DNA from 3 places in the Buttiauxella sp. AC038 genome. Region 3 is predicted to be linked to each of the others. Evidence: predicted binding sites of a transcription regulator. Region 3 holds the regulator's gene; each other region holds the start of a gene.
What was found. Region 3 encodes sigma-54, which starts transcription at its own class of promoters, with help from an activator protein. Its sites were predicted from a motif close to GTTGGCACANNTTTCGCTNT; they were not measured.
Positions count from the first base shown of each region.

Region 1: the regulator sigma-54 is predicted to act here: its motif matches at 4,203-4,222, upstream of AC0IXI_RS19175 (gamma-glutamyltransferase family protein).
Region 2: the regulator sigma-54 is predicted to act here: its motif matches at 2,245-2,264, upstream of glnA (glutamate--ammonia ligase).

Region 1 is NZ_CEEDCQ010000001.1:4,033,845-4,043,964, reverse strand. It holds gene puuE (allantoinase PuuE) at 1-554, shown strand, start outside; gene hpxZ (oxalurate catabolism protein HpxZ) at 609-992, opposite strand; gene AC0IXI_RS19185 (AtzE family amidohydrolase) at 998-2,383, opposite strand; gene hpxX (oxalurate catabolism protein HpxX) at 2,380-2,568, opposite strand; gene AC0IXI_RS19175 (gamma-glutamyltransferase family protein) at 2,579-4,165, opposite strand; gene AC0IXI_RS19170 (MurR/RpiR family transcriptional regulator) at 4,282-5,121, shown strand; gene AC0IXI_RS19165 (pyridoxal-phosphate-dependent aminotransferase family protein) at 5,335-6,576, shown strand; gene hpxK (allantoate amidohydrolase) at 6,576-8,330, shown strand; gene uraH (hydroxyisourate hydrolase) at 8,327-8,659, shown strand; gene AC0IXI_RS19150 (amidohydrolase) at 8,656-9,423, opposite strand; gene fadE (acyl-CoA dehydrogenase FadE) at 9,522-10,120, opposite strand, start outside.
Region 2 is NZ_CEEDCQ010000001.1:4,944,510-4,954,629, reverse strand. It holds partial or broken gene glnL (nitrogen regulation protein NR(II)) at 1-648, opposite strand, end outside; gene glnA (glutamate--ammonia ligase) at 782-2,191, opposite strand; gene typA (ribosome-dependent GTPase TypA) at 2,535-4,361, shown strand; gene AC0IXI_RS23400 (sulfite exporter TauE/SafE family protein) at 4,446-5,333, opposite strand; gene AC0IXI_RS23395 (SDR family NAD(P)-dependent oxidoreductase) at 5,344-6,111, opposite strand; gene AC0IXI_RS23390 (NAD(P)-dependent oxidoreductase) at 6,123-6,995, opposite strand; gene AC0IXI_RS23385 (SMP-30/gluconolactonase/LRE family protein) at 6,997-7,869, opposite strand; gene AC0IXI_RS23380 (aldose 1-epimerase) at 7,862-8,743, opposite strand; gene AC0IXI_RS23375 (HpcH/HpaI aldolase family protein) at 8,743-9,534, opposite strand; gene araD (L-arabinonate dehydratase) at 9,543-10,120, opposite strand, start outside.
Region 3 is NZ_CEEDCQ010000001.1:512,106-522,225, forward strand. It holds gene arcB (aerobic respiration two-component sensor histidine kinase ArcB) at 1-571, shown strand, start outside; gene elbB (isoprenoid biosynthesis glyoxalase ElbB) at 806-1,459, shown strand; gene mtgA (monofunctional biosynthetic peptidoglycan transglycosylase) at 1,456-2,184, shown strand; gene npr (PTS phosphocarrier protein NPr) at 2,186-2,458, opposite strand; gene rapZ (RNase adapter RapZ) at 2,455-3,309, opposite strand; gene ptsN (PTS IIA-like nitrogen regulatory protein PtsN) at 3,363-3,854, opposite strand; gene hpf (ribosome hibernation promoting factor) at 3,933-4,220, opposite strand; gene rpoN (RNA polymerase factor sigma-54) at 4,243-5,676, opposite strand; gene lptB (LPS export ABC transporter ATP-binding protein) at 5,781-6,506, opposite strand; gene lptA (lipopolysaccharide ABC transporter substrate-binding protein LptA) at 6,513-7,070, opposite strand; gene lptC (LPS export ABC transporter periplasmic protein LptC) at 7,039-7,614, opposite strand; gene kdsC (3-deoxy-manno-octulosonate-8-phosphatase KdsC) at 7,611-8,177, opposite strand; gene kdsD (arabinose-5-phosphate isomerase KdsD) at 8,194-9,180, opposite strand; gene AC0IXI_RS02550 (calcium/sodium antiporter) at 9,196-10,120, opposite strand, start outside.

The DNA of each region.
Region 1 (10,120 bases), 3.5 Mb from region 3:
GCCACGGCTGGCGCTGGATCCACTATCAAAATCTGGATGAGGCAACTGAGCGCCAGCATATGCACCAGGCCATCGAAATCCTTGAAGATTTGTTCGGCAGCAAACCGCTCGGTTGGTACACCGGCCGCGATAGTCCGAACACGCGCAGGCTGGTGGCAGAAAATGGCAGCTTCCTTTATGACAGCGATTATTACGGCGATGACTTGCCATTCTGGAGCAACGTCACCTGTAGCGATGGCTCGATAAAACCGCATCTGGTGGTGCCTTACACGCTGGATGCTAACGATATGCGCTTTGCGACTGCGCAAGGTTTCAATACCGCCGAGCAGTTTTACACCTATCTGAAAGACAGTTTTGATGTGTTGTACGAAGAGGGGGAAACGGCGCCGAAAATGATGTCTATCGGTATGCACTGCCGTTTACTTGGGCGGCCGGGTCGTTTCAGAGCGTTGCAGCGTTTTCTCGATTACGTGCAGCAGCATGATGACGTGTGGATTTGCCGTCGTCAGGAAATTGCCGAGCACTGGGCGAAGACGCATCCATTTAGTGAATAGATAGTGAATAGATGATGTGGCGGCGGGTGACGTTTCGTTTCCCGCCCACAGTCTTTAGCTCATCACGCTGACATGTGCTGCGACAATTCGCCAGCCATACGGAAATTTGACCCAGGTTTGCATCTGACGGCCAATTTTGTCGCTTCCTTCACGGGTGAATTCAGTGCTGGCAACGGCCATATCATCGCCGTAAGTGGTGATAGTGGTGTTTTGCAAAAGCCGGTCTAACCCTTGTGACGAACGGGCATTTCTGAACGCTCTTATCTCATCAATACCGTAGAGGTTTTCACTCGCACCAAAGCGAACGGTGCGGGGATCGGCCCAAAACAATTCATCTAAGACCGCAACATCGTTGCTGATCAACGCCTGTTCGTAGCGGTAAAATGCGGCACTCACCTCATTGACGATTGCCGGGCGATCGATATTGTCACGCATCATAGTATTTACCTTACCTGGTGAGTTTTCCCTACCAGCATACCCTGTATTTCAAGTAGATGGGCGGCTTGCAAGCAGATATCTTCCCGCCATGGCGGCGCAATCAGCTGCACGCCAATGGGATGCCCGCTTGCAGTCATTAACGGCACCGTAACTACCGGTAAACCGAGGAAAGAAATAGGCTGCGTCAGCATGCCCATACTGGCTTTGACAGGAAGATCAGCGCCGTTGATACGCATGGTTTGCTGACCAATCAGTGTGGCACAACGCGGTGTTGCCGGGGCGATAAGCAGATCATACTTTTCAAAGAGCGGCAGGGTATTATCGCGGAACCATGTCCGGAAGCGCTGCGCCTGAGTGTACCAGGCTGATGGCGTCATTGCGCCTGCTAAAAGGCGCTCGCGGGAATTGAGTTCGAAGCGTTCAGCATGTTCGCGCAAAGCAGGTAAATAATGGTTTCCCCCTTCCGCAGCAGAAAGCAAAAATGCTGCCGAACGGGCGAGTTCCGCTTCTGGCAAGATAATACATTCCAGTGCTTCAAGCCGATGGGCGACGGTTGCGACCGCCGTTTTCGCGTCATCATCACACCAGCTATCAAAAAATCCCCCCAACACCGCACAGCGTAAACTCACCGTCTGCTTGAGCTTATCGGCGACCGGTTCAATGTTGCGGGCTGCCTGGAACTGATCGGCAGGATCAACTCCCTGGAGCGCATCATAAACCCGCGCCAGATCATCCACGCTGCGTGCAAGAGGGCCGATATGATCGAGACTGGCAACAAAAGGCTGGCTGCCGCTACGCGAGAGACGGCCAAAAGTAGGTTTCAGACCAAAGACTCCACATAGCGAAGCCGGAACCCGAATCGAACCATTGGTATCAGTGCCGAGGCTAAAGTTGACCATTCCAGCGGCGACGGCTGCGGCTGAACCGCCGGATGAACCGCCTGCAATTCGCGTCAGGTCATGGGGGTTTCGGGTTGCCCCGTAGTGACTGTTTTCGGTGGTAAACCCGTATGCGTAGGCATCCATATTCAGTGCACCTGAAAGCATCGCACCGGCGGCACTGAGTTGTTTGATGGCAAAAGCGTCATCGTGTGCCGCGGGCTGGGTACTAAAAAGCTCGGCACCTGCAAGCGTTGTTACATCTTTAATATCAAAGAGATTTTTTACGGCATAGGGCACGCCTGCCAACGGCGGAAGCGTTTCCCCACGTGAGCGCTTTTGGTCAATGGCTGCGGCTTCTTGCAACAAACGCGCTGAGGTGACTTCGGTAAACGCATTAATTTCAGGATTAGATTGCGCTATTTTGGCCAGCGTCAGGTGCGCCAGTTCCTGAGCTGAAAATTCGCCACCAGCTAACCCTTGCTGAATGTCGCGAATAGAAAGTGGATTCATAGTTTGTAAACCCCGGCGACTTCCAGGCGTTGTGGTAACGGGAAATCCATCAGCGGTTCAGCCAGCCCGGCCATGCGCGTCAGTTGCACTTCCAGTTCTTTACGGCGAGCTTCATCCAGCGGGACGTTAAGCAATTGCTCCATTATCTGAATGTATGCGGGCCAGTTGATGGTTTGTGATGTCATATCTTTCTCCTTAGAATCCTGCGGCGCTGCCATTGCTGCGTGGGTCGTATGCGCCTTCAAGCATGCCGTTGGTGTGGCGCACAATGGCACCTGCGTGACCCACTGCCTCGCTGAAATCTGGCAGCGCTTCGACTTCATGTCCCAGCTCACGCAGTGCGGCGAAAGTTTCTGGGCTGAATCGGCCTTCTAATTTCAGGCTGTCAGAGGCTTGCCCCCATGTTCTGCCCAGCAACCAGCGTGGTGCGGACACCGCTTCTTGTAACGGCATGCCCTGAATCACATGGCGCGTAAAAATCGCCGCCTGCGTTTGCGGTTGCCCGTCGCCACCCATTGAGCCGTAAACCATGGTTCTGCCATCGGCAAGCCGTGCAGCTGCCGGGTTCAGTGTATGGAACGGTTGTTTACCGGGTGCCAGGCTTAACAGGCTATCTGGCTTGAGGCTGAACGCAGCCCCACGGTTTTGCCACAGTACACCGCTTTTAGGCAGCACCACGCCGCTGCCAAACTCGTGATAAATACTTTGAATAAACGACACCGCCAGCCCGGTGCTATCAATTACCCCCATCCAGACGGTGTCGCCAGGGCCTTTGCCGGTTCCCCAGTTGGCCGCTTTGGTGTCATCAATTTCTGCGGCAAGAGCGGTGAGCGGTGCATGCTCCAGCAAGCTTTGAATTGATGTGGTGATATGGCGTGGGTCGGTGATGTATTTATCGCGCAGCGCGAATGCTTTTTTGGTGGCCTCAACGATGCGATGAACGGTTTGAGTTTCGTTGGCCTGCGCCATATCTAAATGGTCGGTTATCCCCAGAATCGCCAGCGAAACCAGGCCCTGCGTCGGCGGGGTCATATTATAAATATCACCCTGCTGGTGGCTAAGATGCAGAGGAATACGGCGTTTAGCACGCTGTGCCGCGAGATCCTGCAAATTTATCGGCATGCCTAAATCCGCTAACTCTTCGGCGATTAGCGCGGCTAACGGCCCACGATAAAAACTATCAAGCCCTTCCACGGTCAGGCGCGTCAGCGTTTGTGCAAGACGTGGTTGGGTGAAGCGGCTACCCGCTCGGGGAATTTCACCGCGTTCTAAAAAGGTCTCGGCAAACCCGGCAATATTGACCAGTTCATCATATTTACTGTGCGTCGCCAGCGCCTGAGATTGCGTGACCGGAATACCGTCTGCCGCGTAGCGAATCGCATCGGCCAGTAAACGTGAGAGCGGCAGTTGCCCGCCGCCAAGCTGTGCTGCGATTTTTAACGCCTCATCCCAACCGCTGAGGGTTCCAGGCACCGTTAACGCGGATTTAGGTCCACGATGCGGGATAGCGCTTTCACCTGCGTAGAACTCCAGACAGGCGAGCGAGCCCGCAGCACCACTGGCATCAATCGCAATCGGTTCGCCTTCTGGCGGTACAATCAACCAGAAACCATCACCGCCAATGCCATTCATGTGGGGATAAACCACGGCGATCGTTGCCGCCGCTGCCACCATCGCCTCGATGGCATCACCACCATGGCGCAACACGGATAATGCAGTTTCACTGGCTAAATGGTGCGGAGTGACCGCCATGCCTGAAGGTGCCATATTGCTTTGCATCATCGTTTTATCTCTCAGAATGGAAGCCTGGGTAGAGAGCTAAGCAAGAGATGTTCCAGGTTGACTCGATTAGTTTCACTGTGCCAGGCTCGAGTGAAACAAAAGTTACAGAGGTCATGATGAAACAACTAGATGAACGCCTAAGAGCGACATACGAGCAGCTTTCTCCTCAGGAACAGCGTGTTGCTGCGTTTATTGTCGATCATTTTGATGACCTGATTAGCTACAACAGTGCAGAACTTGCCCGCCTTTCGGGTGTATCAAAAGCCACGGTAAGCCGCCTGTTTAAGCGCCTTGGTTATGATCGTTATAAAGATATGCGTGAAGAGCTGCGCACGCTACGCCAGAGCGGAATGCCGCTGACGGAAAACCGTGATGCGGTACAAGGTAACACGCTACTGGCGCGGCATTACAAGCAGGAAATGGCCAATCTAACGCAATGGATAAGTCTGCTTGATACGCAACAATTTGCCGAGGTTGTCACGGCGCTTAATACATCAAAACGAGTCTTTATCATCGGGTTAAGAAACTCATGGCCCGTTGCGATGCACTTGCGCCAACAGCTGTTACAGATTCGTAGCGATGTCTGGTTACTGCCGCAGCCCGGCCAGACGCTGGCTGAAGAGGTGGTGGACATTAGCGAGCACGATTGTGTTATCGCCATCGCTTTTCGCAGGCGGCCGCGCATCATCAAACCTTTGCTGGCAAATCTGCATAAGCGCCAGGTGCCGCTGCTGGTGATGAGTGAAGCGCAAGGTTCTGGCCTGACACCGTATTGCCGCTGGCATTTTGCCGCGCCACTCGACAGCGTTTCTGCCTTCGACAGCTACAGCAGCGCAATGAGCCTGGTCAATCTGTTATCTAACGCGGTACTGCACGAAGCATTAAGTACCGGTCGCCAGCGTATCCATCATATTGCGGAGTTGTACGCCGAATTTGATGAGCTGGAACAGCGCTAGCGCACTGAAATGGTGCGGCTGCACAGGTCGTGGGAACCATTGTGGTTCATTGCCGGGCTGTGGCCGCGCCAGTGTTATCTGATTGCCAATGAAGAATGAAGCCGAAGATTATTCATATCCCTTGCTTTGCCATTGGGGTAAATGAGTGGCACATTAGTTGCAACATGTTTATTAAAGAATCTTTTGTTTCATGAATGAATAAAAGGAAATGCCATGTTCGATATTCAGCACTTCACGCAAATTAATCCGCCACACCGTTTATTGATGGGTCCTGGGCCAATTAACGCGGATCCACGGGTATTGCGGGCAATGGCGAGCCAGTTGATTGGGCAGTATGACCCGGTAATGACTGGCTATATGAATGAAGTGATGGTGCTGTATCGTGAGCTTTTCCGTACGCAAAACCGCTGGACGATGCTGGTCGACGGGACTTCCCGTTCTGGCATTGAGGCTATTTTGTTATCTGCCATTCGCCCGGGTGACAAAGTTCTGGTGCCGGTGTTTGGGCGTTTCGGCCACCTATTATGTGAAATAGCACGTCGTTGCCGTGCTGAAGTTCATACCATTGAAGTTCCGTGGGGCGAGGTTTTCACGCCCGACCAAATCGAAGATGCCATTAAAACGGTGAAACCGCGTTTGCTGTTAACCGTTCAGGGCGACACTTCAACCACGATGCTGCAACCACTGGCTGAGTTAGGTGACATTTGTCGCCGCCATGGCGTGCTGTTTTATACCGATGCGACCGCCTCGTTTGGTGGCAACGCGTTGGAAACGGATGCGTGGGGGCTGGATGCTGTTTCCGCAGGCCTGCAAAAATGCCTCGGCGGCCCGTCTGGCAGCTCACCGATAACCCTCAGCGCGCAAATGGAAGAAGTCATTCGCCGCCGTAAATGTGTGGAGGAGGGGATCCGAACTTCCGCGCACCAGGATGGCGACGACGAAATGATCTACTCGAATTATTTCGATCTCGGCATGGTGATGGATTATTGGGGGCCAGAGCGCCTTAACCACCATACCGAAGCCACCAGCATGCTATTTGCCGCCCGTGAGTGCGCACGCATTATGCTGGAAGAAGGGCTGGATGTAGGGATCGCTCGCCACGAATTGCATGGCCGTGCGCTAGTGGCGGGGATTCAGGGCATGGGGCTGGAAACGTTCGGCAACCTGCAACACAAAATGAATAATGTACTCGGCGTGGTGATCCCGTCCGTTGTCCACGGTGAAGAAGTGCGCAAAATGCTGCTGGAAGATTTCCATATCGAAATCGGCACCTCATTTGGCCCGCTACAAGGCAAAATCTGGCGCATCGGCACCATGGGCTACAACGCGCGTAAAGATTGCGTGCTGCAAACGCTGACAGCACTTGAAGCTGTATTGAACCGCCTGGGTTTCAAAACGACGCAAGGTGCAGCAATGCAGGCAGCATGGGATGTTTATTCACAAGGAAAAAGCTGATGGTAAAACTTGTGATGAATGCCGCCGAGGCCAGCATTGCCGCTAAGCGCGTGATGCAGCGAGCGGATGAACTGGCGCAAATTAGCGAAACGCCAGACCAACTTACCCGGGTCTATCTTTCGCATGAGCATCTGCGTGCTAACCATTTGGTGGCGCGCTGGATGGAACAAATTGGCATGACCACCTGGCAGGATGCGGTGGGCAATATCTGCGGGCGCTATGAAGGGAAAAGGGAAGGCGCTCCGGCCATTTTGCTGGGGTCACATCTGGATACGGTGCGCAATGCCGGGCGTTACGATGGCATGTTAGGCGTATTAACCGCACTGGAAGTTGTCGCCTTTCTCCATGAACACCAGCTTCAATTAGAGCAAGCGATTGAAATTGTCGGTTTTGGTGACGAAGAAGGCACTCGCTTTGGTATCACATTATTAGGCAGTCGGGGGCTAACCGGAACCTGGCCTGACAACTGGCTGGCATGTGTTGATGCTGCGGGAATTAGCGTTGCTCAGGCCCTGGCGAATGCGGGCTTTGACCCTGCGCGTATTCATGCGGCCAGGCGCAACCCGGAAGATTTCAGTGCTTATCTTGAGCTGCACATTGAACAAGGTCCGGTGCTGGAGCAGCAGGATCTTGCTCTGGGTGTGGTGACAGCCATCAACGGCGCGCGCCGTTTGAAATGCTGCTTTGTGGGTGAGGCGGGGCATGCGGGGACGGTGCCAATGAACATTCGTAAGGATGCACTCGCCGCCGCTGCCGCCTGGATGGTGTATGTCGAAGGCGCAACCCGCGCTTATTCCCCGGATATCGTGGCGACCGTGGGAACCTTGCACTGTTTACCGGGTGCCGCGAATGTCATTCCTGGTGAAATTCAGCTCACGCTGGATATTCGCAGCCCCGTGGATTCAAGTCTTGAAGCATTGCTGGAAAACTTATTAAGCAAGGCGCATGAGATTTCAGCCGAGCGTGGCATGACCTTCAGTGCTGAAACCTATTATTCGATTCCTGCCACACCTTGTGACGCCCGTTTGCAGCACCAGTTAACATCCGCCATTACTGCGGTGCAGGGGTTGAGTTTGTCACTGCCAAGTGGCGCGGGGCATGATGCAATTGCCATTGCCGAACAGTGGCCGGTAGGCATGCTGTTTGTGCGTTGCGACCGTGGCATTAGCCACCATCCGGCGGAGTTGGTTCTTGAGGCCGATGTTATGCAGGCCGTGCAGGCCTATGCGCAGGCTGTCGTTGCGCTGGCGTCGAAAAGTGTTTTAGCTGAATTTAACGATGCGCCTGTGCAGGAAGCTCTGAGCCTTGTTGCCCCTTGTGTTGCGATACCCGCATGGGCTGAAAATGTCGTTGCCGCTCGTCCGTATTCGACCGTCGAGGTATTGCAGCATTATGCTTCACAGCTCACTCATGAATGGGGAAGTGCTGAACTGGAACAGGCACTTTGTGCACATCCACGGATTGGTGAAAAAGCACAGGGCAGCGGCAAAGAAGCGGCTTTATCTAAAGGTGAGCAATCGGCTGTAGACACCCAAAACAGCGCGTTAACGCTCGCGCTGGCGCAGGGTAATGCTCAATATGAAGAGCGGTTTGGGCGCGTGTTTCTTATTCGTGCGAAAGGGCGCTGCGGTGAAGATATTCTCGCTGAACTCCAACGCCGCCTGAACAATTCCCCCGCGCAGGAAGAAGTTGAAGCGCTGGAGCAATTACGCCAAATCACGTTACTACGTCTCGAAGGAGTCTTTGCCCAATGAGCCAGTTAAGTACTCATGTTCTGGATACCGCGTTAGGGAAACCGGCGGCTGAGGTGGTGATTCGCCTTGAGCAGCTGATTGATGGCCGCTGGGAGGCGTTAGCCCAGGGCGCTACAGATGCGGATGGGCGTCTAAAAGCGTTCTGCGAGGATTTGGCTTGCGGGCAGTATCGGCTGACGGCGGAAATTGGTTTGTACTTTGCCGTGACACAGCGGGAAACTCTTTACCCTACCGCGCAAATTGACTTCGTGATACCGCAAAACGGCGGGCATTATCACCTGCCGTTTTTGATTTCCCCGTGGTCGTGGTCGACGTACCGAGGGAGTTAAAGACTAAACGGATCGGCATCCTGCCATGCGGGGAACTTCTCGCGGTATTCTTGCAGTGCAATCAACGATAAATCGGCATCGAGGCGCATCGCTTGATGGGCTTCGCCATTCGCCAGAATTTCACCCTGCGGGTTAATGATCTTGCTGTCACCACGGTAATGATGGCCGTTTCCGTCGGTGCCCACGCGGTTGCAACCCGCGACATAGGCCTGGTTTTCAATGGCGCGGGCCACAAGCAAACTTTGCCAGTGCAGGGAGCGCGGGGCAGGCCAGTTAGCAACGTATAACGCCAGGTCATAATCATTGCGATTGCGAGAAAACACCGGGAAGCGCAAGTCGTAACAAACCTGCGGCAGAATGCGCCATCCACGCCACTCGACGATGACCCGCTCGTTACCCGCCTGGTAATGGTGGTGCTCATCAGCCATGCGGAATAGATGGCGTTTATCGTAGAAATGGACTTTGCCGTCAGGCTGTACCAATAAGAAACGGTTCACCGGCCCGCGATCGGTTTGCAGCGCGGCACTGCCGGCTATCATGGCCTGAGTTTGCTGGGCTTTGAACTGCATCCAGTCAATCACTTCCTCTTCAGCAAGCGACTGAATGGCTGCTTCCATCGCGAAACCGGTAGTGAACATTTCCGGCAAGACAATCAGATCGCGACCATGAATAGTATCTAACTGCACATCGAAATGGCGCAAGTTTGCCCCGCCATCCATCCAGACCAGCGGTTGTTGCAGAACGGTAATTTTCAAACCAGACACAATCGGAAGCCTCATGATAAGCAGTGTTTCATTCACTTTAGCATGAGTTAAGAATAAAAAACCCGCCGAAGCGGGTTTAGTATAGAGAGGTGGAGGGCTTATGCCGCTTCAATTTTACGATGCTTTTCCGGCACCTTAACCGGCATGGTCGCCAGCTCCTCTGGCTCAAACTCATCGACGTTAATACTGCGCAGGCGGCTTGCTTCAGCTTTAGTGAGGATCGACGCTTCTTCTGCGTTGATCTTCCCTTCAGCCAGCCACTGTTTCGCTTGTTCATCAAGGCGAGTAAATGACAGGTTCCGCCCGGTTTCTTTGCAGATGCGCAGGTGGATTGGCTCTGCAGCCATGACGTCCATCAGTGCTTCTTCCAGCAGACCTGCCGGGTTGAACTCGCTTGGCGTCAGATACTGGCCACGACCAATGCGCGAGCGGGTTGCCGATGGGATCTGCATGATCTTCGCCAGTTTATGATCCAGCTTGTCAGATGGTGCATCGTAACGACGACCCAGCGGGAAGATAACGACACGCAACATGCCAGCCACATACGCATTCGGGAAGTTACGCAGCAGATCGTCAATCGCTTGTTCTGCCTGATACAACGCATCCTGAACGCCCCAGTGAACCAGTGGCAGGTCAGCTTCGTTACGACCTTCGTCGTCATAGCGTTTCAGCACCGATGAAGCGAGGTACAACTGGC
Region 2 (10,120 bases), 4.4 Mb from region 3:
CGCTGGCAACTCCATCGACACCAGTTTCATAACCCGTTCGGTGACTTTGTGAATACTTTCTGTGACGTGCATGCCGGGTTGTTGCGGGCCTAACAGCCTGTCGACCAGGTTACGTAAGCGGTCGGCTTGCTCAATAATCACCTTGGTGTATTCAGTGAGCGAAGGGTCCGGTAAGGCTTTAGCCAGCAATTGCGCTGCACCGCGTAACCCGCCCAAGGGGTTTTTAATCTCGTGAGCCAGCCCACGGACTAAGTCACGAGCGGCAATTTGCTGCGCCTGCTGTAACTGTTCCTGACTTAAACGGCGTTGGTTATCCATCGGCGCCATTTCCATCAGGATGAAACCTTCTGGTAAACGTTGTGCAGTCAGGGAAAGAATATGGGAGCGGCTATCAATAACCAGTGTGACTTCGTTATCGGTAAAGCCCTGGCCTGCCGTCAGGCTTTCCTGCATCAAGCCAACATTTAGCGAAAAGTAACTCAACAGTTCTGGTAGCGGTGTGCCGTACAGCTTGCGCGAACTCTGCGCCAAAAGTTGCTGTGCCGCCGGGTTGGCGTAATGAACCGCCAGTTCGTCATCGACCAGTAAAATACTGTTGATTAAAGAATTCAGGATCTGCCCAGCATCGGGCAGTGTGCCGGTTGCCATACAGCAGTCTCCGATAATTTGCACTGTGATGGTGCATTATAGTTTCCTGGCGGCAATAAACGTTGCTGCAACAGGTTATTTGTGGATAAAAAAGCCCATCAACGATGGGCTTAAGTTTGACATGACTAACTCATTAAACGCTGTAGTACAGCTCAAACTCAACTGGGTGTGGAGTCATGCGCACACGGTCGTTTTCTTCGATACGCAGAGCGATGTAAGCATCGATAGCTTCATCAGTGAACACGCCGCCCGCAGTCAGGAACTCGCGGTCTTCGTTCAGGCAGCTCAGTGCTTCTTCCAGAGAACCCGCAACTTGTGGGATCTCTTTAGCTTCTTCTGGCGGCAGGTCATACAGGTTTTTGTCCATTGCTTCACCCGGATGGATTTTGTTCTTGATACCATCAAGACCAGCCATCAGCAGTGCTGCGAAGCACAGGTACGGGTTAGCCGCTGGGTCTGGGAAACGCACTTCGATACGACGTGCTTTCGGAGACGCAACTACTGGGATACGGATTGAAGCAGAACGGTTAGCGGCAGAGTAAGCCAGCATTACTGGAGCTTCGTAACCCGGGACCAGACGCTTGTAGGAGTTGGTGGTTGGGTTAGCCAGGGCGTTGATGGCTTTAGCGTGTTTGATAACACCGCCGATGTAGTACAGCGCTTGCTCAGACAGGCCAGCATATTTGTCACCAGCGAACAGGTTTACGCCGTTCTTAGCCAGGGACATATGGCAGTGCATACCAGAACCGTTATCGCCAAACATTGGTTTTGGCATAAAGGTCGCTGTTTTGCCGTAAGCATGAGCAACGTTGTGAACCACATATTTGTAGATCTGAATTTCATCTGCTTTTTTGGTCATGGTGTTGAAGCGGGTAGCCACTTCGTTCTGACCAGCAGTTGCTACTTCATGGTGGTGAGCTTCAACAACCAGGCCCATTTGCTCCATAGTCAGACACATTGCAGAACGCAGGTCTTGTGCGGAGTCAACTGGTGGAACTGGGAAGTAACCGCCTTTAACAGCAGGACGGTGGCCTTTGTTGCCGCCTTCGTATTTGGTGCCGCTGTTCCAAGCGCCTTCGATATCATCGATAGCAACGTGAGAACCGGAGATAGAGCTACCGAAACGAACGTCGTCGAACAGGAAGAACTCTGGCTCTGGCCCGAACAGTACGGTATCAGCGATACCAGTAGAACGCAGGTAGTCTTCAGCACGCTTGGAAATGGAACGCGGGTCGCGGTCATAACCTTGCATGGTGCCTGGCTCAAGAATGTCGCAACGAATGATCAGCGTAGAATCAGCGAAGAACGGGTCGATGACAGCAGTAGACGCATCTGGCATCAGAACCATGTCGGATTCATTGATGCCTTTCCAGCCACCAATTGAAGAGCCATCAAACATTTTGCCTTCTTCGAAGAAGTCAGCAGTAACCTGATGAGCAGGGATAGTGACGTGCTGTTCTTTACCTTTGGTGTCAGTGAAGCGCAGATCAACAAACTTCACTTCGTGTTCATTCAGCATCGTCAAAACGTGTTCAGCGGACATACTTAACTCTCCCGGATTTGGTCATTGAATTGGCTTGTTGCCCTGAAATGATTAAAGCGAAATCTGTGCCAACTTTTAAATTACCCCAAAAAGGCGCTATCATGCGCACTATAGTGCAAAAGGGCTGCACCACGATGGATAGTTTGCACCAATGTAGTGCTTCAGTCTGAGATTTGAGCACCATATTGGTGCAATTTTCGTTGTGGCTCCCTTTTTTGCTCCGTGAAAGCGATCACAAACCATTACTTTTTACATTGTTTGTAAAAGTTCTTTGTGATCCTGTTATGTCCTTCGATTAATACGTGTACAATAACGCGCTATTTCTAATGCCTGAGGCAAAGTTGTGATCGAAAATCTGCGTAATATCGCCATCATCGCGCACGTTGACCATGGTAAAACTACCCTGGTTGATAAGCTGCTGCAGCAATCTGGTACTTTCAGTAACGAACGTGCTGAAGCCACCGAACGCGTGATGGACTCCAACGATTTGGAGAAAGAGCGTGGGATTACCATCCTCGCTAAAAACACCGCTATCAAATGGAATGACTACCGTATCAACATCGTTGATACCCCTGGGCACGCCGACTTCGGTGGCGAAGTTGAACGTGTAATGTCCATGGTAGACTCCGTTCTGCTGGTCGTTGACGCAATGGATGGCCCAATGCCGCAGACGCGCTTCGTAACCAAAAAGGCATTTGCCCACGGTTTGAAGCCAATTGTTGTAATCAACAAAGTTGACCGTCCTGGCGCGCGTCCTGACTGGGTTGTTGATCAGGTATTTGACCTGTTCGTTAACCTTGATGCGACTGACGAGCAGCTCGATTTCCCAATCATCTATGCATCAGCATTGATGGGTATCGCGGGTAACGATCACAATGAGATGGCGGAAGACATGACCCCGCTGTACCAGGCGATTGTTGACCACGTTAAAGCGCCATCCGTTGACTCTGATGGTCCGTTCCAGATGCAAATCTCCCAGCTTGATTACAACAACTACGTTGGCGTAATCGGCATCGGTCGCATCAAACGCGGTAAAGTGAAGCCTAACCAGCAAATCACTATCATCGACAGCGAAGGTAAAACTCGTAACGGTAAAGTCGGTAAAGTACTGACTCACCTCGGTCTGGAGCGTATTGAATCCACCGAAGCTGAAGCCGGTGACATCATCGCGATTACCGGTCTGGGCGAGCTGAACATCTCCGACACTCTTTGCGATACGCAAAATGTTGAAGCGCTGCCAGCACTGTCTGTTGATGAACCAACTGTTACCATGTTCTTCAACGTCAACACCTCTCCGTTCTGTGGCAAAGAAGGTAAATTTGTTACCTCTCGTCAGATCCTTGACCGCCTGAACAAAGAGCTGGTGCACAACGTTGCACTGCGTGTTGAAGAAACCGAAGATGCGGATGCATTCCGTGTATCCGGTCGTGGCGAACTGCACCTGTCTGTGTTGATCGAAAACATGCGTCGTGAAGGCTTCGAACTGGCTGTGTCCCGTCCGAAAGTAATCAACCGTATGATCGATGGTCGTATGCAAGAGCCGTTCGAAAACGTGACTCTGGATATCGAAGAACAGCACCAGGGTTCTGTAATGCAGGCGATGGGCGAGCGTAAGGGCGATGTCAAAGACATGATCCCTGACGGCAAAGGCCGTATCCGTCTGGATTACCTGATCCCAGCACGTGGCCTGATCGGCTTCCGTACTGAGTTCATGACCATGACTTCTGGTACTGGTCTGCTGTACTCCACATTCAGCCATTACGACGACGTGAAACCAGGCGAAATCGGCCAGCGCCAGAACGGCGTGCTGATCTCTAACGGCCAGGGTAAAGCAGTCGCGTTTGCGCTGTTCAGCCTGCAGGACCGCGGTAAGCTGTTCCTGGGTCACGGTGCAGAAGTTTACGAAGGCCAGATCATCGGTATTCACAGTCGTTCTAACGACCTGACTGTAAACTGCCTGACCGGTAAGAAACTGACCAACATGCGTGCGTCCGGTACTGACGAAGCAACAACTCTGGTTCCTGCATTGAAGATGTCTCTGGAGCAAGCTCTGGAATTCATCGATGATGACGAACTGGTAGAAGTTACTCCGACTTCCGTACGTATTCGTAAGCGTCACCTGACTGAAAACGACCGCAAACGTGCGGGTCGTGGTAGCAAAGAAGCGTAAGTTTCTTTCCTGCAAAGCATTGAAGCCCTGCCTGTTTAGGCGGGGCTTTTTTTGCTTTTCCAGAAATCAGCCGTCTTTGTGTTATCAGGAGGCTGATTTTGCTGCTTCATCAGCAGCACGAATCGCCGCCACTTTTTTACCGAATACCAGGTGCGTAATCAGCAACACCGAGAAGACCGGTAACAGTGCTGCCAGCGCTGGAATGCCAGTAGCGCCTTTTATCAGCATCGCACCGGAGGCAATCAGCAGTAAAAACACCATTATTCTGAATACCTTAACCGAAATACGTTTATGGACATACTGGCCAACAATCGAACCCAGAATCATGGTTGGAATGCACAACATCACCAGTTTCAGGGTTGAGATAGTCAGAATGCCGCTGGTTGCTAGGCCGCCAATAATGGCGATGTTGTTGGCGGTAAAGAATGCGTTCAATGTGCCGCGAAAAGCCGCTGGCCCCAGATTTCTTAACATCCCATACATGACAACTGGCGGGCCATTAGTGGAAAACGCTGCCCCTAATGCACCGGCAACCGCACCCATTGGGGCGGCAATCCAGCGCTTGTCATACACCGGTAAGCGTGGAATAAACAAACTGTAGAACGAATAGAGAATAATGAACCCGCCCAATCCCAGTTTCATAATGTGATCAGGGACATAAGAAAGGGCATATAGTCCCACCGGGATACCTAACAGCGAAAACGCGATAAGCACCCCGGCGGATTTCCAGTCAGTCTCTTTGCGTGAAAGCCAGGTGGCGTATAACGCGGTACCTGTGCCAACAATAACTGACATTGGTGCAGCCATTTTCAACGGTAAAACCATGGTAATTAGTGGCATTGACGTCAGCCCGCCGCCGAATCCTGCGCAAATCCCCACGAAGGTATAAAGGAACATCACACCGACGACGATAAGTATCGAAGCGGTTTCCAGTTCCACGCCGTCTGGTGTAAATAAGTTGAAGAAATCCATATCTAACCCCTTAGTTTACCGACAATCCGGCATCGACGATAAAGTCCTGTCCGGTGCAGCCACAGGACTCTTCCGAGCCGAGGAATAACGCAAGGCGCGCGCAGTGTGTGCCATCGAGGCGGATTTTTAATGCCTGCAAATCGATAAATTGATTCACTGCTGATGGGTCAAGTTTCGCCCACATCGCATCTTGCTTTGGCGTACGAATAGCGCCAGGCACCAGGCTATTAACACGAATTCCTCGTGCGCCTAACTCCTGCGATAACGTGCGGGTAAACCCATGAATTGCGGCTTTTGACAGGGAATAACACACCCGTCCAGGGCGTCCACGCATCCAGTTAATAGAACCCATATTGATAATGCTGCCCGCACCTTTTTTCTCCATGCCAGGAATAACTGCCTGAATAGCGAAAAGCTGGTGGCGTAGGTTTACGTTGATGCGGTTGTTAAAATAATCTTCGGTTAAATCATCAATTTTGTGGTGGTCGTCGCTGCCTGCGTTGTTGATGAGAATATCTACGTCACCCAGTTTTGCGGCAATCTGCGCAAAACAGCTTTTTAACTGCTCGATGTTGGTGACATCGCAGAACAAAAACAGGCAACCCAACTCTTGCGCCAGTTTTTCACCGGCTTGCTGATTGAAGTCCAGGAAGGCCACGCGCGCGCCCTGGCTGACATAAGCGCGCACCAGTTCTTCACCGATACCACTGGCACCGCCAGTAATCGCCACGACTTTGTTATTCAGCGACTGGTAACGAACGTTTTCTTGATAGTTCATTTGTGTTTTCCTTATTTGCCTTGCGCCTGAGAGGACACCACTTTGAGTGTGGCGCAAAAATCTTCACCACCGATGCCGCTATCCAATCCTTTGTCGTAGACGCTTTTGATAACGTCCACACCAGGTAAATTCAGACCCGCTTCGAGCATCATGGATTTCATGATGTTGACGTCTTTTGCCATGTTCTGGAGGGAAAACGCAGGGGCGAAATTGCCAGCGATCAGGCTGTCGATTTTGCTATTGAGGTAGAAATTGGTGGCACCGCCGTAAGAAATGGCTTCGTGCATATCCGGCCAGGCAATATCAAAATGTTGCGCGGCAGTGAGCATTTCATTCACGCTATTCTGAATGCCTGCCACCATAAGGTTATGGATCATTTTCATCACCAGGCCACGTCCGTTTGGCCCCATATGAATCTGATTGCAGCCCATCATGGCGAGAACTGGCTGGATTTTTTCCCAGGCAGTTTTGTCGCCGCCGATATAAATCCCCAGCTCCGCTTTCACGGCAGCAGGTACTGATTTCACGACTGGCGCGTCTAACATGATGGCGCCCGTTTTCGCCACTTCCTGAGCGACTGACTCAGAAACGGAAGGCTCAATAGTCGACATATCAATGGTGATTTGCCCGGCGTGCAGATGCGGCATCATTTCCTGATACACCGCCACCACATGTTCAGAGCGCGGCACCATACTGATAATCACATCAGCTTTGCGGGCAATTTCAGCAGCAGAAGTGGCGGCTTTTGCCCCTTGAGCCACAATTCTTGCCACGGATTCAGCGTTGATGTCATAAACCAGCACGTCACCGGAAAACTTTTCCACGATGTTTTTAGACATAGCTTCGCCCATCAGCCCAAGGCCGATAAATCCAATCGTATTCATATTAGCTCTCTTTAAATTTCGGTTTGATTAGCCCGGCAACGGAAGCTTCCAGAGTAAAAATTGCGCCCGAAAGAGGTCTTTCGCGCACTTCTTCGTCGGACATGTTTTCGCGAGTAGTGGTGATAAACAACGTTTTCATCTCTGGCCCACCGAAGCAGAGCATTGTCGGGCAGCGTACCGGCAGCCGGTGCTCCTCAAGTAATTCACCCTGAGGAGAAAAGCGAGCGATACGGTAGCCATCAAACAATGCGCTCCAGTAACACCCTTCTTCATCCATGGCTGCGCCATCAGGCCGCCCGTTACCACGGGGGAACGACTTCCAAACGCGGCGTTCGGCAGGGTTGCCGTTTTCATCCAGAGGTGTGCGATAAATGACATGGTTAGGTGTGTCACTGGTGAACATCAGGCGTCCATCGGCTGAAAAAGCCAGGCCATTGGCACCCAGAATGTCGCACTGCAAAACGGTAGTTTTCAGGTCGGCATCTACCCGGCAAAGCAGCGCGCCGTTATAGTCGCGCGGGCTCCAGTAAGTTCCAGCGTAAAAACGCCCTTGCGGGTCGGTTCCGCCATCGTTAAAACGCGCCAGCACCGGATTGTTGGGGTTATCGCAAACCTTTTTCGTCACGGTGCCATCCGTGTCTGTCAGGTAAATTCCACTGCGCATCGCGGCAATAAATCCGCCGTTTTCACGCAGTGCGAAACAGCCGACTTCCTCTGAGAACTTAAAAATCTGATGCTTATTGGTGGAGGGTTGATAGCCGTGGATCTCTTTTTCCAGAATATCGGTCCAGAACAGAGATTGTGTCTGTACATCCCAGCTCGGGCATTCCGGTAAATGCCCCTTGTAATCAAACAGAATGTTGGCTTCACGCATCATCGCTAATCCTTATTTCCATAGAAAGGCACAAGCATTCGCCAGGAGAAACCAGCTTCATCGCCTGGTTGCTGCTATTAGACGGCAGCAAATTAATGGCGTTATTAATGTGCGTGACGGGTTCGATGGCGACAACGTTGCGAACCTTTTCGGGAATAAACAACACCGCATTGGTGGCCGCAGATGACAGCACAGCAGTGATTTTCCGTGCTGGCCAGTGCACTTTTGCGCAGCCGTTCCAGCCAGTGAAACAGTTATCAACCGAACCAAACTGTGGCTTACGGAATGCGGGGTAATTCCAGCGTTCCGGAACTTCAATCTCCTTGAACGGGAGAGAATCATCATCATTAAGCCAGACGCCTGTGGCTTTAAAGTAAATCTCGCTTTGATCGGCATCGGCAAAAAAAGGATGAAAACCTAAACCTACTGGCACAGGAACATCGCTGGTGTTGTGGTAGCTCAACGTGACGCGCAGCAGGTTTACTTCAAGTTCAAAAACTTGTGTGCCGCGCCATGGCCAGGGCCAGGACTCGTTTGCAGGTTGTTCCAGCTCAAGTGTCAGACCATTGTCGGATTCTTCACCAACGTGCCAGGCATTTAACCAGCCACTGCCATGAATAGCGTGAGGGCTGTCGCCGAAATTCTTCTTTACCTGCAAAATCTGGCCTGCAAAACTAAATTCACCCTGAGCAATACGGTTAGACCAGGGGATCAACGGATAGCTGCCACACTGATTCGCACGCAATTGAGCTGTGGGTGATAGCGGGCGCAGAATAGGAAAACCACGCCAGTTAAGTGCAGCAATGGCGCCGCCCAGACTCGGGGCGACGCTGAGTTGAAGATGGCCGCAAGACTTTTCGATAAGCCTGGTCATTAGTACACCTCACCGCCGGCGAGGTGCAGCGTTTTACCCTGAATGGCTGCCAGTTGTTCACGTGCGCGAGCCAACATAAAACTCATGTCTGAAGCCAGTGCTACAAACCGGAAGCCCATGCCCTGATATTTATTTGCCAGTTCCGGGTTGCCGCCCACGATGCCGCACGGCTTGCCAAGACGAACGCAGATATCGACTCCTTTTTTGATCATCGCCTGCACCTCCGGATGGGAAGGGTTACCTGGATAACCCATCGCAGCAGAGAGATCGCCTGGGCCGATAAAGAAGCCAGTAACACCATCCAGCGCGGCAATTTTTTCAATGTTGCCGATAGCTTCTGGTGTTTCCATTTGCAGGATCAGGCAAAGCTCATCATGCGCCTGGCTGACGAAATCCGGGTTATTGCCCCAACCAGAAGCGCGGTGCATGGCTGCAAAACCGCGTTTGCCATACGGTGGGTAATAGGCCGACTCCACCGCTTTACGTGCCTCTTCAACGGTATTAATAAACGGGATCATCAGTGACATTGCGCCGCCATCCAGGGCGCGTTTGATCAGCACCACATCGTTGCCTGCTAGGCGATAAAGCGGCGTGATGGCTGGATTAACCGAGCGGACTGCGCGGTCGATACGAATGGCATCCAGCGTATCTACCGCTACATGTTCCTGATCCAAAACCAAAAAGTTAAAGCCCACGGTGGCCATCGCTTCAGCGACGGTATCGCTACCGGTCATCATCCATGTACCGAGTTGTACCGGACCATGGGTTATGGCTTGTTTGAAAATATTCATGATTATCCTCAGAAAATTGGCGGTTCGGGAATATCACTCCCGGCGAGCAGGAAGTCGAAATCACAGCCCTGGTTGGCTTGGGTGACATGTTGTTGATACAGCGCTGCCCACGAGCGCTTAAACACGGTATGGCTGGGGGCAAAATTTGCCCGTCGGCGTGCAAGTTCTGCGTCATCGACCAGCATATTGAGTGTTCCTGCGGGGATATCGAGTTCGATAATGTCGCCAGTTTTCACCAGACCCAGCGGGCCACCGATGGCGGCTTCTGGTGCGACGTGCAAAATACAGGTGCCGTAATGAGTGCCGGACATGCGGCAATCGGAGATGCGCACCATGTCAGTCACGCCTTGCTTGAGTAGTTTTTTCGGGATGGGCAGATTGCCCCATTCCGGCATGCCTGGTGCGCCAACCGGCCCGGCATTGCGCAGAATAATCACCGTGTCTTTGGTGATATCCAGATCCGGGTTGTCGATGGTATCGGAGAGCGTCTGGTGGTTGTCAAAAACCAGTGCCGGGCCGCGGTGTTTCCGTAATACGGGGCTGGCGGCAGACGATTTCATTACTGCACCATCCGGGCAAAGATTGC
Region 3 (10,120 bases):
AACACGTTACGCCCGTGAAGATTTACCGCCGCTGGTGGCCTTGACTGCTAACGTATTGAAAGATAAAAAAGAGTATCTGGATGCTGGCATGGATGATGTGCTGAGCAAACCACTCGCAGTTCCGGCGTTGATGGCGATGATCCAAAAATTCTGGGACAACCAAAAATCAGAGTCTGAAAAGGAGTCTCCAATGTCTCAAGTTAATAGTGAAAAGCAACAAGCCTTGCTCGATATTCCGATGCTTGAGCAGTACATGGACTTAGTAGGACCAAAACTGATTACTGATGGACTGGCGATGTTTGAAAAAATGATGCCGGGTTACCTGAGTGTGTTGGATTCCAATATGACCGCACGCGACCAGAAAGGTGTGGTGGAAGAAGGCCATAAAATTAAAGGTGCTGCGGGCTCTATTGGATTGCGCCATTTACAGCAAGTTGCTCAGCAAATTCAGTCGCCGGACTTACCAGCCTGGTCAGAAAATGTGGGTGAGTGGATTGAAGAATTGAAGCATGAATGGCAACACGATGTTGATGTTCTGAAAGCCTGGGTTGCGAACGCCCCCAAAAAATGACCCCGGATAAACCGGGGTGCGCGAATTCTGCGCCAACACCAGGGAAAAGCCCGGTTGCGCCGTAAGTTATAAGTTTTTATCCAGTCGGCGCAGCCGATAATCTCGTATGCTGCTCAGGCATTAAGATAGCAAATCTTAAATGATTTGTTACGTGAATCAGTAAAATGTGTGAAGCATAGCGATCAAATCATAATAACTGATGATAACTATCGCATGATCAATAGGAATGGCCGAATGAAGAAGATTGGTGTGGTGCTTAGTGGCAGTGGGGTTTACGACGGTAGCGAGATTCAAGAAGCGGTTATTACTCTATTGGCAATCGCTCGCTCTGGCGCTGAAGCTGTTTGTTTTGCACCTGATAAACCTCAAGCAGAAGTTATTAATCACCTGACTAATAATAAGTCTATTGAGCATCGTAATGTACTGGTTGAAGCAGCTCGAATTACCCGGGGGGCTATTACTCCACTGGAGCTGGCCGATGCTAACGAACTGGATGCGTTGATTGTTCCAGGTGGCTTTGGTGCGGCAAAAAATCTGTGCGATTTTGCCAGTAAAGGTAGTGAGTGTCAGATTGATGGCGATTTACGCCGCCTTGCCAGGGATTGTCACGCGCAGGGTAAGCCTCTTGGTTTTATCTGTATTGCTCCTGTGATGTTGCCAAAGATTCTTGATGTACCAGTGCGTTTGACCATTGGCACGGATATCGACACCGCAGAAATAGTTGAAGAGATGGGGGCAGAACATGTCCCTTGCCCGGTCGATGATATCGTGGTTGATGAAGAGCAAAAAGTAGTGACCACGCCAGCTTATATGTTGGCAACACGTATTGATGAAGCCGCATTGGGCATCGAGAAACTGGTCGCTCGCGTTATGGATATGACTGCATGAAGAAAGGGCGAATTGCGCTCTTGAGTACCCTGAGGCGCTGGCTATTTCGCGGTGTACTGGCTTTCGCCGGAGTCTGGCTGGCGGGGGTTATTCTGTTTAGCTTTTTGCCTGTGCCGTTTTCAGCCGTAATGGTAGAGAGGCAGCTCAGCGCCTGGTTTAGCGGTGATTTCGGTTACGTAGCTCACTCGGATTGGGTAAGTATGGATGAGATCTCACCGTTGATGGGGCTTGCGGTTATTGCGGCAGAAGACCAGAAATTTCCCAACCACTGGGGATTTGACGTTAATGCTATCGAAAAGGCCATTGCCCATAATGAACGTAATGAAAATCGCGTTCGCGGCGCATCGACACTTTCTCAGCAAACTGCCAAGAACTTGTTTTTGTGGGATGGACGAAGCTATGTCCGTAAAGGTCTTGAGGCTGGGCTAACGCTGGGTATGGAGGCCGTCTGGACTAAACGCCGCATTCTCACGGTTTATCTAAATATCGCGGAATTTGGCGAGGGGATTTTTGGTGTGGAAGCCGCTTCACAGCGCTATTTCCACAAACCAGCAAGCCGTCTGACGGCATCAGAAGCGGCATTGCTGGCTGCTGTATTGCCCAATCCGATTCGCTTTAAAGCGAATGCACCTTCTGGCTATGTACACCAGCGGCAGCAATGGATATTGCGCCAGATGCGCCAGTTGGGTGGCGAGTCATTCATGGCGCAGAATGAGCTGAAGTAAATTAGTCTTCGTCAAAACCTGAATTAAACAGGGCGATAACCGCATTCAAGGCTTGCTCTTCTTCAGGCCCGGTAACTTCAATTTCGATGTGTCCACCTTTAGCGGAATCCAGCATCAGCAATGCAATCACGCTGTTGGCTTCCGCCTCCGTGCCAGCCTCGTTACGCAGCATTACTTCGGCATCAAAGCTTTGCACCAGTTCGAACAGTTTCATTGCTGGGCGCGCGTGCATGCCCAGTTTGTTGGTGATCTCAACGGTCTGTTTTACTGTCATGTTTTGCGTTTTTCCAGCGTACGGTGACGGGATTGCACATTTTTCCCGCGCGAACGGAAATAGTCTGCCAGTTGTTCAGCAATATAAACTGAACGGTGTTTACCGCCTGTACAACCAATTGCCACAGTCAAATAGCTGCGGTTATTGGTTTCCAGCATCGGTAACCACTGCTCAAGATAACTGCGTGTCTGGTAGATAAAATTGTGCACTTCGGTGTGACGGTCAAGGAACGCAGCGACAGGTCTGTCGAGACCAGTCATCGGACGAAGCTTCGGATCCCAATGCGGGTTTGGCAGGAAGCGTACGTCGAATACGTAGTCAGCATCGATTGGAATACCGTGTTTAAAGCCGAAGGACTCGAACACCATAGTCAATTCGCGTTCACGTTTGCCGAGCAGGCGCGTACGCAACATTTCCGCAAGTTCGTGCACTGACATTTCAGAGGTATCGATAATCAGATCAGCTCTGGATTTCAGTGGTTCCAGCAGGTCACTTTCTTCATCAATTGCACTTTCTAACGAAAGATTTTTGTTGGAAAGTGGATGCAATCGACGCGTGTCGCTATAACGACGGATCAGCGTATTGCGATCGGCGTCGAGGAATAATAATTGTGGCGAAAATGAGTCAGGCAGATTACTCATCGCCTGTTCAAAAATTTCCGGGTTTTCCGGCATGTTACGCACGTCGATGCTCACTGCCGCAGAAATTTTTCGCTCTGCGAGAGTTTTGGCAAGATCAGGTAACAGCACCACTGGTAGATTATCTACGCAGTAGAATCCCATATCTTCTAGTGCACGCAAGGCTACAGACTTCCCTGAACCAGAGCGGCCGCTGACGATCATCAGCACCATTTTTTCACTCCCCCAACTTCTCTTGCTGTGATGTCAACACAATCACAGCCAGATTATTCACTTTCACTACCATGTTCTGTTTCGGTAATGATCTGATAAAGCTCTTCATCGCTTTGCGCAGAACGCAGGCGTCGACAAATTGTTTTGTCTGCCAGACGCTTTGCCACCAGAGATAATGTGTGCAAATGCGTTTTTGTTTGATCCGCCGGTACAAGCAGCGCAAACATGAGGTCTACCGGCTGGTTATCAATCGCATCAAATGCGATAGGGGTCTCCAGTTTAATAAACACCCCAACCGCGCGGGTGGTATCTTCTTCCAGCTTCCCATGAGGTATAGCGATACCGTTACCGATACCGGTACTCCCCATACGTTCGCGCGTCAGCACGGCTTCAAAAACCACTTGTGGTGGCAGGCCGAGTTGCTTTGCTGCCAGCTCACTGATGATTTCCAGTGCACGTTTTTTACTCTGGCAATGTACGTTGGTACGAGTACATTCCTTGTTCAGGACATTACTAAGTTGTAGAGCAGAATCGTTGTTCATCATAAGTTCACCTAAGCACCCTGTTATGCTAACGGCCCGTTAAGTAACGAGCCGTCTATGCTGGAACAGTTGCCCGGATTATCAGTGTTGTTTTAGTTTATCTTTATGTTTGGTTAACTGGCGCGCCAGTTTATCAATTAAGCCATCAATTGCCGCATACATATCCTGGCCATCAGAGCTTGCATGGATTTCACCACCATTCACATGAAGCGTTGCATCGGCAATATGCGTGACCTTTTCAACCTTTAACACAATGTAGACCTGGTTAATTCTATCGAAGTACTGCTCCAGTTTGGCAAACTTCGTACTCACAAAATCGCGCAGTGCGTCAGTGATTTCGACGTTTTGTCCTGTAATGTTGAGCTGCATAGTGTCTTCCTTATCGGTTAAGTCATACCAGCTGTTTACGCTGATTTGACGGTGGTATGGATAAAGACTCTCGGTACTTCGCAACAGTGCGGCGTGCCACCATGATCCCCTGATCGGATAGCATAGTCGTTAACTTGCTATCACTCAGAGGTTTCGCAGGGTTTTCCGCAGCAATTAATTTCTTCACCAGTGCCCGAATCGCCGTAGATGAGGCCTCGCCTCCGCCTTCGGTATTCACATGGCTTGAGAAGAAATACTTCAATTCAAAAATGCCGCGTGGACTGTGCAAATATTTTTGCGTGGTCACACGGGAAATAGTCGATTCATGCATTTCGACTACTTGGGCGATATCAGCAAGAACCATCGGTTTCATGTGCTCTTCGCCGTGCTCAAAAAAACCTTGTTGCTGCTCAACGATACAGCGACTGACGCGCAGCAGCGTATCGTTGCGACTTTCAAGACTTTTAATCAACCACTTCGCTTCTTGCAGGTTACTGCGAATAAATTGTGAGTCGCTGTCATTGCGGGCATTGGTACCCATTGCAGCGTACTGCTGATTAATTTTAAGGCGTGGAATGCTGTCGGCGTTTAATTCTACCGTCCAGCGCCCCTGAATCTTTTTGACCAGAATATCGGGAATGACATATTCGGGTTCACTGGTTTGAATCGATTGGCCTGGGCGTGGATCCAGAGACTGAATCAGGCACATTGCCTCTTTCAGAACTTCTTCTTTCAGGCGAGTGACGCGCATCAGGCTACGGAAATCATGGTTGGCCAGTAGATCCAGATGATCGCTGACAATCAGTCGTGCCTCGGTCAGCCACGGTGTTTCTCTGGCGTACTGAGAAAGTTGGATGAGCAAGCAATCGCGGAGATCGCGTGCGGCAACGCCAACAGGATCAAAACGCTGGACGCGTTTAAGTACCGCTTCTACTTCGTCGATCGTGATTTCTTCATCGCCCATGCTTTCCAGAATTTCTTCCAGCGAAACCGTGAGATAACCCATCTCATCGACAGCATCGACAATAGATGTCGCAATGGCAGTATCGGTATCAGAGAACGGAGTGAGATCGACCTGCCACATCAGGTAATCCTGAAGTGACTGGGTAGTTTCCCCTTGATAAACCGGCAGCTCGTCATCACTGTAATCAGAGCCTGTTCCTGATGGCGTGCCCGCGGTGTAGATCTCGTCCCAGCTGGTATCTAACGGCAATTCGTCAGGCATCTCTTTTTGTTCGAGAGCTTCACGGGTATCTAACGCTTCGTTTTCACGAACTTCCTGAGTTTCAATTTCTTCATGCAGATCGGTTTGCTCAAGCAGTGGGTTACTTTCCAGGGCTTGTTGGAGTTCTTGCTGAAGCTCTAACGTTGACAACTGCAACAGGCGGATTGCCTGCTGTAACTGTGGAGTCATAGCAAGTTGTTGGCTAAGCCGTAATTGCAAACCTTGCTTCATATTCAGAGCGAGCTTCCTCAGGTATATACCCGGCATACTTCGAGTTGCCCGAACGTGGGCAACTCGAATTACCCAGAGTATTAATAATTATACTTCCTACCCTATCAGAGTCTGAACTCTTCGCCCAGATAGACGCGCTTAACATGCTCATCTTCCAGGATTTCCGCAGGCGTGCCATGGGCAATTAACTGGCCCTGGCTTACGATGTAGGCTCGTTCACACACGGCCAACGTTTCGCGTACGTTATGGTCAGTAATCAGCACACCAAGCCCGCTATCGCGCAAGTGCTCGATAATCCGCTTGATGTCGATGACGGAGATTGGGTCAACACCTGCAAAAGGTTCGTCCAAAAGAATAAATTTCGGGTTTGCAGCCAGAGCGCGGGCAATTTCAACACGACGGCGCTCACCACCAGACAGAGACTGCCCGAGGTTATTGCGCAGATGCTCAATGTGAAACTCTTCCATCAACTCATTCGCACGGTCTTCACGCTGCTCAGCGCTGAGGTCATCACGAATTTGCAGGACAGCCATCAAGTTATCGAACACGCTTAAGCGACGGAAAATTGACGCTTCTTGCGGTAAATACCCAATCCCGCGACGGGCACGAGCATGAAGCGGCAGAAGACTAATGTCTTCATCATCAATAATGATGTTCCCTGCATCACGCGGCACAATGCCAACAACCATGTAAAAAGTCGTGGTTTTGCCTGCACCGTTAGGGCCAAGTAAACCGACAATTTCACCTGATTTAACGGTCAGGCTGACGTCTTCAACAACGCGGCGGCCTTTGTAGGCTTTGGCGAGATGTTTTGCAATTAAAGTAGCCATAACGAATTAGTTACTCTTTTTCGGGGCTGGCGCCGGAGCCTGGCCGTCTTTTTTCTGCAATTGAGAAGGGACCAGAACTGTGGTGACACGTTTCCCTTTTTCGCTAAAGGCCTGCATTTTCTGCTCTTTAACCAAATAGGTAATTTTGTCGCCTTTAATATTGCTGTCGACCTGCTCAAGATAGGCATTGCCAGTCAGTACGACAAAATCGTTCTGCAACTCATAGTGCATGGTCGCTGAGTGGCCACTAACGGGTTTACCACTATCTTGCATCTGATAGAACGTGGCTGGATTACCGTAGCCATCAATGATTTCTTTACCTTGCTCACCGCCCGGACGGGTCACAACCACTTTATCAGCGTTAATTTTGATACTGCCTTGCGTCACGATCACATTGCCGGTGAAGGTGGCGACGTTGCCTTGCATATCCAGCGACTGTTGGTCAGATTCAATGTGAATCGGCTGATCGGTATCACCGGTCAGCGCAAATGCCGAAAAACTGGCGGCTAAAAGCGTACTAGTCAGTACTAAATTACGGCTGAGTTTGTTTATTCTGGATTTCATAGGATGTTCTAACCTTTTCAATCAGCTCGGCATTTTTGCTGCGTAAGTTTCCACGCATTTTGAGGCCGGTAGAGTTAAAGCTGGTTCCGTACAAGGTTACCTGGTCATCAGACGCAACATCCTGAGTGACTAAATTAACCTGCGCATTGTCCGTGGTAATTTTGCGTAGCTGTGAATCTGGTGTCAGGGCTGTCAGCACCACATTTCCGTACAAATACAGCATCCGATCGTTAGTCAGTTTGGCGCGATCTGCCCGTAATGACCAGGTTGCTACTTTGTTTTCGTCATACTGTGTCATCACCGGATTGGTGAACCATGAAACAGCAGTGTCGGAAAAGTATTCAACGTGTTCTGCGACCAGCCGGTAATTTAAAGCCCCTTCAGGACTGTAGGCGAGGGTCGTAGAATGTTCACTTTTATAGGTCGGCTCGTTACTGTTCACTGTTTGTGGTGCAACAGTGTCTTTATCGACCAGATTTACACCAATCAATACCAGTGCCAGCAATGAAAGCAGGATGATAACCCAACGTCTGGTCTTACTCATATAGATAGCCCTTTGGCCTCATCAAGCTTTCCTTGGGCCAGTAAAAGGAGATCGCAGACTTCGCGTACTGCTCCTCGTCCGCCAGCAATACGTGTAACGTAGTCTGCACGAGGAATAAGTAAAGGATGAGCGTCCGCTACCGCGACACTCAAACCTACTTTAGCCATTACAGGCCAGTCGATTAAATCATCCCCGACATAAGCCACTTGCTCAGCTGGAATGGCGAGCTTATCTAATAGATCCTGAAAAGACAGCAGCTTGTCAGATTGACCTTGATAAAGATGGGTAATGCCAAGCGTTTCGCACCTGTCCTCAAGAAGTTTTGCTTTCCGGCCAGTAATAATCGCCACTTCGATATCAGAGGTTAGTGCACAGCGAATTCCATAGCCATCACGCACGTTGAATGCTTTCAGCTCTTCGCCGCTATTACCCATATAAATCAGGCCGTCAGACATTACACCGTCAACGTCTAAAATAAGCAGGCGCACGTTTGCTGCCCGCTCCATCACGCGCGTGCTTACCGGCCCATAACAAGTGGCAAGAGACGCTTCATGGTTACTCATTAAGGCTAATCCTTTGTTAAACCACGCCTGCGCGTAGCATGTCATGCATATGTACCACACCCAGTAGTTGCTCGCCATCTGCAACCAGTACTGAGGTTATATGGCGGGACTGCATCAAGTTCAGTGCATCAACCGCCAATAGCGTTGGGCGAACACGAATTCCGCCGACAGTCATGACATCTGCGATATTCAGGGAGTGGAGATCAACGCCCATATCAAAGACTCGACGTAAATCACCATCAGTGAAGATCCCTTCAATTTTCATCAGGGAGTCACAGATTACGGTCATACCCATATTTTTGCGCGTTATTTCCAGTAATGCATCGCGCAATGAAGCATCTTTACTGACATGGGGGATCTCATCGCCAGTGTGCATAATATCGCTGACACGTAATAACAGTTTACGTCCCAATGCACCGCCTGGGTGAGAAAGTGCAAAATCTTCTGCAGTAAAGCCACGAGCTTTCAGTAGAGCAACAGCAAGCGCATCACCCATCACAAGTGTTGCCGTGGTGCTGGATGTTGGAGCCAGTCCTAACGGGCAAGCTTCTTGGGGAACCTTGACACAAAGATGGACATCGGCCGCTTTGCCCATTGAACTTTCCGGGCGACTGGAGATGCAAATCAGTGGCACCTGCAATCGTTTGAGAACCGGAATCAGCGCCAGAATTTCGTTTGACTCGCCAGAGTTTGAAATAGCGATAACAATATCTTGCGTGCTAACCATGCCGAGGTCGCCATGGCTTGCTTCACCTGGGTGAACGAAAAACGAAGGTGTACCGGTACTTGCAAAAGTTGCCGCCATCTTTTTACCGATGTGACCCGATTTGCCCATACCCATGACAACTACTTTGCCCTGGCAATAAAACATTTTTTCACAGGCCGCAGAGAAGTCTGTATTGATGTATTGCTCAAGTTGATCCAGGCCTTCACGTTCGATCTTCAGTACTTCTTTACCTGCTTGCTGAAAGTCAAAACCCGGTTGTAATTCTATCTGTGACATAATTTCCGTTCCGCTTTACCCTACGACAGGTGATGCAATAAACCACAGCATCACAATCCATACGAAGAAACTACATGTTAACAGAGCACCTGCTGCCTTGCCGATAGAGCGTGATTTACGCCAGCAAAGTACTGCAAAAATGGCACTGACTACCAACATGACCCAATAGTCACGAGCAAAGGCGTGCGGGTCAATTTCACCCGGTGCAATCAAGGCAGGAATACCCAATACCAAAACAATATTGAATATGTTCGAGCCGATAATATTGCCAATCGCAATATCGTCTTCACCTTTACGTGCACCTGCGATGGTCGTTGCAAGTTCAGGCAGGCTCGTGCCTACAGCAATAATCGTCAGGCCAATCACTAACTCGCTTACGCCAAAGTAATGCGCGAGTACGCTGGCGTTATCGATAACCATGCGAGTGGCCATCGGCATAATAATTAAAGCCACGGCGAGCCATAAAAATGCGACGGGACGGCTCCCTTCACGAGGAAGCTCTGCCAGCTGTTCGCGGGTCAGGTTGTCAGCCCCTTCATTTCCGGCAAGGCGAGCTATTTTAATCGTAAACAGCAGATAAGCTACTGCGACAGCAATCAGTATTACGCCATCAATACGGCTAAGCTGGTTATCAAAAAGAAGCCATCCGATCACGCCGCTGACGACTAACATTAGGGGCAATTCACGCCGTAGAATATCGGAATTCACGGTAAATGGATGCAAAAGTGCCGCTAAGCCGAGAATCAGTAAGATATTGGTGATATTCGAACCTAATGCTGTTCCCACCGCTAAATTCAATTGGCCATTTAGAGCGGCAGAGCTTGCGACAAGCAGTTCAGGTAATGATGTCCCGATGCTTACAACGGTTAAACCGATAAGGAGTGGCGGAACGCCGAAACTACGGCAAAGTATCGAGGCGGCGAACACCAGACGATCCGCG